DNA from 3 places in the Paenibacillus apii genome. Region 1 is predicted to be linked to each of the others. Evidence: riboswitches for the same ligand, from Rfam matches in the RefSeq annotation. Region 1 holds a riboswitch; each other region holds the start of a gene.

Evidence for each region. A riboswitch is a leader RNA that binds a small molecule or an ion and turns the genes downstream of it on or off. The one in region 1 is predicted to bind cyclic di-GMP.
Region 2: linked by a shared signal. The riboswitch ahead of G5B47_RS04750 (ASCH domain-containing protein) and the one ahead of G5B47_RS20990 (glycosyl hydrolase) in region 1 are both predicted to bind cyclic di-GMP.
Region 3: linked by a shared signal. The riboswitch ahead of G5B47_RS20050 (CBM35 domain-containing protein) and the one ahead of G5B47_RS20990 (glycosyl hydrolase) in region 1 are both predicted to bind cyclic di-GMP.

What each region holds. Positions count from the first base shown of each region.
Region 1 covers NZ_JAAKGU010000012.1:68,899-72,173, reverse strand. The annotation lists gene G5B47_RS21000 (UDP-glucose dehydrogenase family protein) at 1-88, shown strand, start outside; gene G5B47_RS20995 (sugar phosphate nucleotidyltransferase) at 243-1,613, shown strand; cyclic di-GMP riboswitch class I at 1,764-1,847, shown strand; gene G5B47_RS20990 (glycosyl hydrolase) at 1,860-3,275, shown strand, end outside.
Region 2 covers NZ_JAAKGU010000001.1:934,593-937,867, reverse strand. The annotation lists gene G5B47_RS04755 (GH32 C-terminal domain-containing protein) at 1-508, shown strand, start outside; cyclic di-GMP riboswitch class I at 792-878, shown strand; gene G5B47_RS04750 (ASCH domain-containing protein) at 1,119-1,559, shown strand; gene G5B47_RS04745 (NucA/NucB deoxyribonuclease domain-containing protein) at 1,573-2,013, opposite strand; gene G5B47_RS04740 (hypothetical protein) at 2,154-2,669, shown strand; gene G5B47_RS04735 (YolD-like family protein) at 2,832-3,104, shown strand; gene G5B47_RS04730 (hypothetical protein) at 3,101-3,256, opposite strand.
Region 3 covers NZ_JAAKGU010000011.1:51,932-55,206, forward strand. The annotation lists gene G5B47_RS20050 (CBM35 domain-containing protein) at 1-2,104, opposite strand, end outside; cyclic di-GMP riboswitch class I at 2,313-2,414, opposite strand; gene G5B47_RS20055 (LacI family DNA-binding transcriptional regulator) at 2,697-3,275, opposite strand, start outside.

The DNA.
Region 1 (3,275 bases):
AGGAACCGGGCTGGAGTATTATTCGGTGGGACGCCCGCGGATGGGCGGACTCAGCGGCTTGTCTCCAAGCGTGGCAGGAGCGGTATAAGCGGTATATATCGGTATGTGACGAACCGGATCAGGGGCGGCGCGGCCGCGGGCGAAGCAGGTTAAGCCGCGGCGCCGCCGCTACCAAGAGATATCCCGTTAAAAAGCAGGCTGTTCACAGCTGTATCATGACCATTATGAGGGAGGGTATCATTATGAAACTGGTATTATTGTCTGGCGGTTCGGGAAAACGGCTGTGGCCTCTGTCCAACGACTCTCGGTCGAAACAGTTTCTGAAGGTGCTGGAAAGCCCGCTCGGTGAGCCGGAATCGATGGTTCAGCGGGTATGGCGGCAGCTGGGAGAAGCGGGACTTGCGGAATCGTCGTATTTGGCGACAGGACGCGGGCAGGTGGAGATGATCCAAAGCCAGCTGGGCGGGGATGTTAAGATCATCGTCGAGCCCGAGCGCCGCGATACGTTTCCGGCCATTGCGCTGACGGCTGTCTACCTGTATTCGGTAGAAGGCGTTCGCCCGGATGAGACCGTCGCGATCCTCCCGGTCGATCCTTATGTGGAAGGCTCCTTCTTCGGCTCGGTTTCACAGCTGGAGCAGGCGCTTGACGATACCGGCGCGAATCTGGCGCTGATCGGCGTTGTGCCGGAGCATCCCTCGGAGAAATACGGATACATCATTCCTTCGGGCGGCGCGCCGGAGAAAGAGGTAAGACCGGTTAGCGGTTTCCTGGAGAAACCGGATCGCCTGCGGGCCGAAGAACTGATCGGACAGGGCGCCTTGTGGAACTGCGGGGTGTTCGCCTTCCGGCTGGGATATCTGCTTAATATTTTACAGCAAAAAGGGCTGCCTTTGACTTACGAGGAGCTGCAGAAGCAGTATAAGCTGCTCTCTTCCATCAGCTTCGATTACGAAGTGGTTGAAAAGGAAGACAAGATCGTTGTCCAGCCGTATGACGGATTCTGGAAGGACTTGGGAACCTGGAATACGCTGACCGAGGAAATGGCGAGCAACCAACTGGGCAAGGGCGTGCTGACCGATGATTCCTCTACAAGCTGCCTTGTCAACGAGCTTGACATTCCGATCACGGTAATCGGCGCCCAGGACCTGATTATCGCCGCGAGTCCGGACGGCATCCTCGTTACTCACAAATCGGAAAGCCCGCGCATCAAAGAGGTGCTGAAGGGCACGGAGCAAAGACCGATGTACGAGGAACGCCGGTGGGGCCACTATAAGGTGATCGATTACGTCAAATACCAGGAAAGCAATGAAGTGCTGACTAAGCGGATTTTTATCGCAGAGGGAAAAAATATCAGCTACCAGTATCATCTCAAGCGCAGCGAAATCTGGACCTTCATCAGCGGGGAAGCCAGTATCATCCTCAACGAAAAATTGCATAAGGTGAAAGCCGGAGACGTTGTGCGCATACCGGAAGGAACGAAGCACAGCATTCTCGCTTTGACCGATGTGGAATTCATCGAGGTTCAAACCGGATCGGAGCTGGTGGAAGAGGATAATATCCGCATAACGCTGGATTGGAAGGATATTGAACTGCAGCAGTTTATCTCGTAATAATGCCTGAACGAGGGATAACCTACTTATTAACCATATAACAAGGTTGTTAAACGGGTCTTTTGACTCATTTATTAGAAGATTATGAAAATCAGTCTTCATCATTAATTGTACACCGTCGATATTTACGGTAGAAGGTTAAGCCTTCCAATACGACAAAGGCAAACCTATCGCGAGGTAGGGACGCAAAGCCATAGGGCCTCTCCATTTCAGAGAGGCAGCCTGGCTACCGAAAGGAAGATGAAATTGAAAGTTCACCGTACGTATCGATTGTTCTACATGCTGGTAACCCTGACTCTGCTCCTATCATTTGTTCCGTTCATGGGCGGAGGAAGCGCATCGACCGTTTCCGCGGCGGCTGTGTCCACAGCGCCGGTGACCCCCGACGCTTCACCCGAAGCGGTCAAGCTGCTGAGTTACCTGTATTCCATTTCCGGTACCCGAATCATCACCGGTCAGCACGACTATCTGGAAAGCCCGGACGAGTTCAACAACAAGCTTCAAGTTACGAGCAGCAGATATGCGGCTCTCCATGGATATGAGCTTGGCGCGATCAACGGCCAAACGGACGGCGCCGTAACATGGCTCCGGCAAAATGTGGTGAACAGCGCCATCAAATGGTATAAGTCCGGAGGCATCGTCGCGATGACGTTCCACGAGAATCTGCCGGGAACATCATACAGCTGGTCCAATGTGCAGATGTCGTTATCCCAGGCCGACTTCGACAAGTATGTTACACCCGGAACCCCGGAGTACCAAAATCTGATCACGGAGCTGGACAAGGTGGCGGTTTCGCTGAAAACCCTGCGCGATGCCGGAGTGCCCGTTCTGTGGCGGCCCTATCACGAAATGAACGGGGGCTGGTTCTGGTGGGGCAAGAAGACCAATTTCACCGACCTCTGGAATATTATGTACGACCGTTTTGTCAATGTTCATAAATTGAACAACCTGATTTGGGTGTGGAGCCCGAATGCTCCGAACAGCTGGGCCGATCCTTACGCCAATACTTATCCCGGTGCAGATAAAGTGGATATTCTGGCGGCGGACATTTACAACAAGGATTACAGACAGAGCTATTATGACGATCTGTTAAGTCTGGCCGCTGGCAAGCCGATTGCCATTGGCGAGAATGGTGAAATGCCCGACCCTACAATGCTGCCCAAATATCAGAGTAAATGGGTCTTTATGATGACCTGGGGCAAAATGCTCTATGAAAACAACACCACGACTACAATCAAGAGTTTTCTGAACAACGGTTTTACGTTAACCCGCGATGAAATTAGTACGGCTCTGGCTTCGTATACGGTGCCAATGCTGTCGGAAAGCCCGACGCCAAGTCCGTCGCCGACACCATCGCCGACACCGATACCGACGCCGAGCCCAACACCATCGCCGTCACCGAGTCCAACACCGACACCTACGCCAAGTCCGACACCGACGCCGGTACCATCGCCAAGCCCGACACCGACGCCAACACCAACATATACGCCGGACAATCAGCAGTCCGCTGCGGATTCTTCAACCGGTAGCTCATCCCTGACCGCGCCGCTGCCTTCGGCCACGCCTTCGGGGCCGCGCCATGGCCTGCTGGGCGAATATTTTTCAAACATGCAGTTAACCGGAACGCCAACGTTGGTGCGGGAAGAATCGGCCATCGATTTC
Region 2 (3,275 bases), on a different contig from region 1:
CACCGCGACGACTGCCGTAACAGTCACAGCGGAACCGGCGCATGGGGAACTCGCCAATCACGATTTTGAAGACGGATTCAACGGTTGGACGATTCTGTCCGGCGACGCCTTCACCGCCCAAGATGTGACGACGGCCAATGACTGGGGCTGGGGCGGCCCGTTCAACCAGAATGGCGCCAAGCACCTGTGGAGCGTCCAAAGCGGTAATGACAGTCAGACCGGGGCTATGCGATCTGAGCAATTCGTTCTCGGCGGCAACGGACAGATCAATTTACTGGTCGGAGGGGGCAACAATTATTATGATCTCTATGTTACGCTCGTTCGCGCCTCTGACGGTAAGGAGTTGTTCAAAGCAACCGGACTCGACCAGGAATCGTATACCCGAATATATTGGGATGCCTCGGATTATATCGGTACGGAGTGCTACATCAAGATTGTCGATAACGCCACCGGCGGCTGGGGCCATATCAACATTGATGATGTAAACGTCCCCACCGTGGCTCCCTAGTAAAGGGTCAAGAGCCCGAATGTCGAGACGGGCAGTCTGAACGGTTGTAAATTAGTATAATCCCCTCTGGCATACATTGAAAAAGAGTTCATGACAGCATGAATTCAGCACTGTAGACCGGAGGGGATTTTCAAATCTTAAGTTCTGTAATGGGGGATGTCCGGACGCAATACCCAGGTACTGTTCGTTTTCCCAAGCATGTAATAGGCATTATTACTTAAGACCGTTGTCTTCTTTATTTTGTCTATGCTAAAATATTCCTGAATACATAGTCACATAAATCGTACGATAAAGGCAAAACTGATGAAAATCAGTGACGCAAAGCTAAAGGGACTAAGTGGAGAAATCCGTATGTCAGCCAGCTCCCGAATAATCGCACCTCCCGTAGATTTATGTGAAATAAAGGAGGAGAAGCATGGGAAAGTATTGGCATTCTTTTTGGTTGGGGTTTAACGAAACTATACTTGAAGATTGTATGTGTGAGAGCGTGAGATCGAAGATCTTTAGCAAGATCGGGTATCATAGAAGTAAACTGAATGCTTAAGCAGAAGAGGCACCTATTTTAGGTGCTTTTTTCTTGAGTCAGCGAAGTAAAGAGGAGCGGTTAGTCTTGCGGTGTATCACGATATGGCAGCCTTGGGCGACTTTATTAGCGCTTGGAGAGAAAAAATTCGAAACGAGAAGCTGGGCTACACAGCACCGGGATTCCATCGCCATTCATGCCGGGAAGAAGGTGGATAAGGCCATCTGCCAGAAAGAACCGTTCCGCAGCGTACTGGCAAAACACGGATACACAGCGGATACCTTGCCGACAGGGAGCGTGGTGGCGGTATGCAGGCTGGCAGATTGTCTTGAGGTCACCGAGAATGAAAGTGGAGCGGTTAAGCTGGAAAGCCCTTCGCAATCCATCGTCATCGGCGACCTTGAAAAAGCGTTCGGATCGTTTGCATTAGGGCGCTTCGCATGGGAGCTTGCGGATGTCCGGCGGCTGCCGGAGCCGATTCCGGCAAAGGGGATGCAGGGGCTTTGGAATTGGGAAGAGACAACATGATTTTTTAGTGCGTTCATCGGATGATAAATTCTACTCTGGTCCCATCCTTCAATTTCTCCAGCTGATTGCCGACCCAGCTGCCTGCACCGCGGTTATCGGCTGGTGATATGTATGCGATGTCTGCTCCTGTTCCGCCTTCCTCGCACATGGCCATGGGCCATTCATCGCGATCATAATGTTTTTTGGTGGGAATTCCCTTCAGCGACTCCCGGCGATTTTCTTCAGCTCCTTCACGGTTGATCGTGCATATGCTGGACTCGCCTCTCTCGATCGCTTTTTCAATATGCTTTGCCGTTTCCGGATACTCGTCCGATGGAAAAATCAGCTGTACCACTTCCGTATCGGAAGAAGGAGCGTTCCTGAAATCCCACCCGTTCCTCTCCGCAAGATAAGACAGCAGCAAAAGCAGCAGAAGCAAGGCAAGAAGAGCTGTGATCCGATTTTGTTTACTCAATGTTCTACTCCTTTTCTTATGCAAATCGTAGAATTTAATTATAATTCATTTTAAGGATTTGTTTACATCGTTTTTCCCATTTTTTTTAGTTGCGTATTCCCGCAATCTTCTCTATCCTTTTAAAAGGAGGGATAGTAGAAATGAGAAAAGCCTTACTGGCAGGCGCAGCAATTGCCCTTGTGCTGCTCAGCGCCTGCGGCGGAAAAGCGCCGGTTGCACTGTCCCATGAGGATGTGCAGGAGAGCGTTCAGGAATTCTACAATGAGATTTCTTCGCTTGATCAGACCGCAAAAACATCCCTGAATGACTTCAATGAAGCGCTGGCTTCATATTCAGGAGGCAGTCTGACGGCAGACGAGCTGGAGAAGGCGATTGAGAAGTTTCAGGATACGGCCTCCGATTTGTCGGATAAGGCGGATGATGTCGAGGTTGCACCCGGACTCCCGGATAACGTGGAGAAGCTGCTGAACGAAGCCAAGGAATCTTTTCAAAAAGCCTATGAAATCAAGAAAGAAGCCTCGCAAAGCGCCGATTCACCCGACGTAACCCCCGAGCAGTTCGATCAAATGAACAAAAATGCCGATATTGTCATGCTGTACGGGATCTCCAAGCTTAATCAGGCTAAAGAATCGATCGGGCTCCTTGAACCGAAGTAAAGCGAATAGTACGGATTTAAACGTCTATACAAGGCGCGCAGCGTTAATCGGCTGTCGGCGCCTTTTTCGCTTGTTTTTCCTGGTTGATTAAAATGCCGAAAAGCGGTTATAATACAAACATACGTTCTTGTTTTTGGCTAATTTTAAAGGAGGCGACTCCCTTTGGGGAAGAAACTGGAGGGAAACCCGTTGTTTGATAACGGCCGATTGAAATTGACGGATGAACGGAAACGGGAAGAGATGGAAAGAATGCTGTCGCTGTCGCTACGTGAGCATGTTCGAGTGACTGTTGTTTGGTGCGATTCGGTTGAGGAGTTGCGGCAGAGCGGATTTGTCACCTCCATTCATGCCCATTCGCGGGAAATCAAGCTGCAATGGGCAGACGAATGGAAGTGGATCGGGTTGGACCGTATTATGGAAGTGTATCCCGGTTAGCTTTCGGGACCGCTGCTTTTTTCATATGCGATCAACGTAACCGGAGTGCCCGTCAATTGTGCGATGCGGGTTTCGGCATTTTGGATAATTTCGATGGCATCCCGCTGATCCTCCAGTGTGGCTACTTTGTAGCTGTCGCTGTGTATATCCATAGTTCATCCCACCTTTCCG
Region 3 (3,275 bases), on a different contig from region 1:
CGCCGGCCATGACCGGTTTCTCCGGCGCCTGGTCTTCCTTCGGCGTCAAATAGAGCTGGACCGCTTCACCGGCGGCTACGGTAAGGTCAAGGTCCAGGTAGGGCGACACGCTTCGGTCGTCCACCGAATAGGCGGCGCCGAGCGTGCTGCTGTCCCGGTACTGCTCCACCCGGTACGCGCCGCTCTCCGGCAGGGTGACCCGGACGCTCACATGGCGCGCCGGGGTGCCGGCCGGCTCGAAGTTCACGACGCTGATGATCCGCTTGTCGGATGAAGCGCCGATCGGGGATGCTCCGAGCGCGCGCGTATCGACGGCGCGGACATAGATCTTGCGGCCGGCGGATTCGTCGCCGCTCAGGAAGGTGTAGGGCAGCGGCGCGCCGTGAGTCGCATACGCCGCCGCCAGGCGGCGGAAGGTGCGCAGCCGTGTCTCGCCGCCCTCCGCCGAGTTGGCCGCCCAGGCCGCCGTGTCCGCCGCCCGTTGTGTGCTCCAATTCGCCGGACGGGCGAACAGCGCATAGTTCGGGGACGACGAATCGAATGCGGTATGCTGCATGATATGGTCCGCATAGCCGATGTTCCCCCGCATTTCCCGGTCGAAGGCGGCGGCGAATTTATACGCCGATGCGCCGAATTTGCTCTGGTCGGCATGAAGATCGTTCGCTCCCGATTCGGTCATGACCATTTCCTTCGGCAGCCCTTCTTCCGTGCCGCCGCCATAGGTAAGCAGGTTCTCGTTCAAGGCGCCGCCGCGTCCCTGCGCAAGTCCGGACAGCCCGTAGCTGTGGCCGTTCGTCAGGTCCGACAGCGCTTCGATCGGCCGCCGCTGCGCGGGGTCCCTTTCCCAGCCGTACGGTGTACCCTTGGTCGGCCAGTAGGCCCAGCCGGGGGCAACCATCTTGACCCAAGGGGTGTTGGCCTGCTCCGACTTCAGGAACTGGGCCAGCTCTACAAGCGAGGCTTGGTTATGATTGAACACGCCGGGCTCATTGTCCATTTCAATATAAGAGAAATACGAGCCGTAATCGGCCATGAACTGGCGGTAATACGCCTTCATGCTGTCCGGTACGTGACCGGCGGTCATGTCGGCGCTGTTCATAAAGTCCGTGCCGAAGATCCCTGTCACTGGCTGGAGGTTCAGATCCTTCAGGGTCTGAAGGTAAGAGACGATGCCGCTTTGCCACAGTTTCCTTGTGTCGGACCAGAAGCCAGTCCGCATCATATTTCCGCTGTAGGCAACGCCGAGCCATTCTGTTAAATCAGGCAGAAGCCGGGTTACATCATCGTTGAACACGAATGTATTGGTGATGGCGGTGCCCAGATGAACATACCGGCCGTGGATTGGCTCGGAGGCCGGGGCGGAGAGCGCGGTCATCGACAGCTCGTCCCACTCGTACCACAGGTACCCGTCTCCCGAAGTGCTGGAATAGGACCCTGCGTATACCTCTAGCTTCAGCGTGTTGTCTCCGGCCTTCAGCAGCTCATTCGGTATATACAGACGGTAGAGGTCGCGGTAAGCGAAGGCGCCGCCGCTGCCGGCCGTACCGGCAATCTGCATGAGTCCCGCCAGCCTGCCGTTTGAATAGACGGCCATTTGAGGAACGGAAATATAGGCGTTCAGAATATGAACGTCGAATTCCAGGCCGTATGCAGGCAGAGTTGGAAGTGAGTAATTGAGGCTGAGCGTTTTGTTGACGCTGGCCTTCATCCCTTTCGGGAACGACTTCCAATTGCCGGACTCGGCATCCGGCGAATAGACGGAGTAAGAAGCGGTCATGGCTTTGAAATCGGAGAATTCGGCGGAGCTTCCGTTATGGACGCCGATGGTCCAGAGCGTTCCGGCAGGCACCGACTCCGGCTCTGTGGCGGCTGCGGAATCACCGTACACGTCTTGTGAAACAGACACAGGATTGGAGCCGCCCGTCTGCTGATCGGCGAAGACGATGCCGGCGGGATTGGACGGGCTGCCGATGGCAAGCCCCAGCGCAAGCAGCGCAGTGATGCCTTTGGCGAGGATGCGGGAGCGGAAACGTGAAGCCTTTCTTGGGGTTTTTTCGGGTAATTCGGGGACAGGTTGACACTTTGATTGGCATTGGTTCATCATGGTGAATTCTCCTCCGGTTCAAAATATCCCTTTACGCCGCCGGTTTGCTCGGGTAAGCAGACCAGTGCCCGGATTGGGCGGAGGAGGAATAACTTTTAACAAACGCGGCAATTCGTTCAAACGGCAGCAATCGTTCAAAAAGCTCTTCCCCCGGAATGCCAGGCTGCCGCGCTCCATAATGGGCATAGCGAACCAAGGACATTCTTTTTCCGGCAGCACGGCTGCCACCTTCGTCCTCCGCATGACGGGGAACGAAGAAGGCCCTATGGCTTTGCGTCCTTGCCTTTCGACAAGTTTGCCTTTGTCACAATGGGTGAAGCTGGAATGATGCAAAAGATGTGAAACTCAGGACCTGCGCGTCAGGCGGCAGATCATTGTGGAAAACAGCTGCGGCTGCGGCTGCATAGGCGGGAGGGAAGAGAATAGTGGGAAAAAAGGTCTGAAATATGTGGAAAATGATAGCCGATACAGCCTATATAAACCTTCCAGCAGTTCAATAGTAGTATCGGACCAGTGCAGAGAAATTGTTAGTCATCAAACAAGGAATGGTTCTTTTTAACCTGTTAAGAATGTAATGGATAGGTACAAATGACTATGTAGTCTCCCGTTCCACCAGGCTGAACGAGAGCGGCTGGAGCTGCGGATTTCGCCCGAGCAGCGCCGGAGCCAGCAGCAGAAAAGCGTTCTCCGCCTGGCCCGCGATCGGATTTCGGACGGTGGTTATTCCGAGAGTCCGTGACAGCTCCGAATCATCGAAACCGACGATGGCCAGATCCCGGGGCACGTCCAGCTGCTGCCTGCGCGCCTGGCTAAGAACGCCCGCCGCGACCAAATCATTGGCGCACAGAATCGCATCGGGCCGATCCGTTCCCTCCATCAGGGACTGCACCACCCGCTCGCCGTCGCGAATGCTGTAAATGGAGGAGTAATACCATTTCTCGGCAGCGGGGAGACTGTGCTTAGACATGATATGTTCATAGGCCAGCCGTCGGCTCCTGGTATTGATGCTGCCTGGGCGGCCGAAAGCATTGGCGATACGCGAATAGCCCCGCTCGATCAAATGCTCCAGGGCGAGGGCATAACCGTCATATTGATTCATGGCGACCGACGGTATTTCCGGATGGTCCATGCGCTGCCACGAGACGATCGGCCCGTATTTGCAGTACGAAGC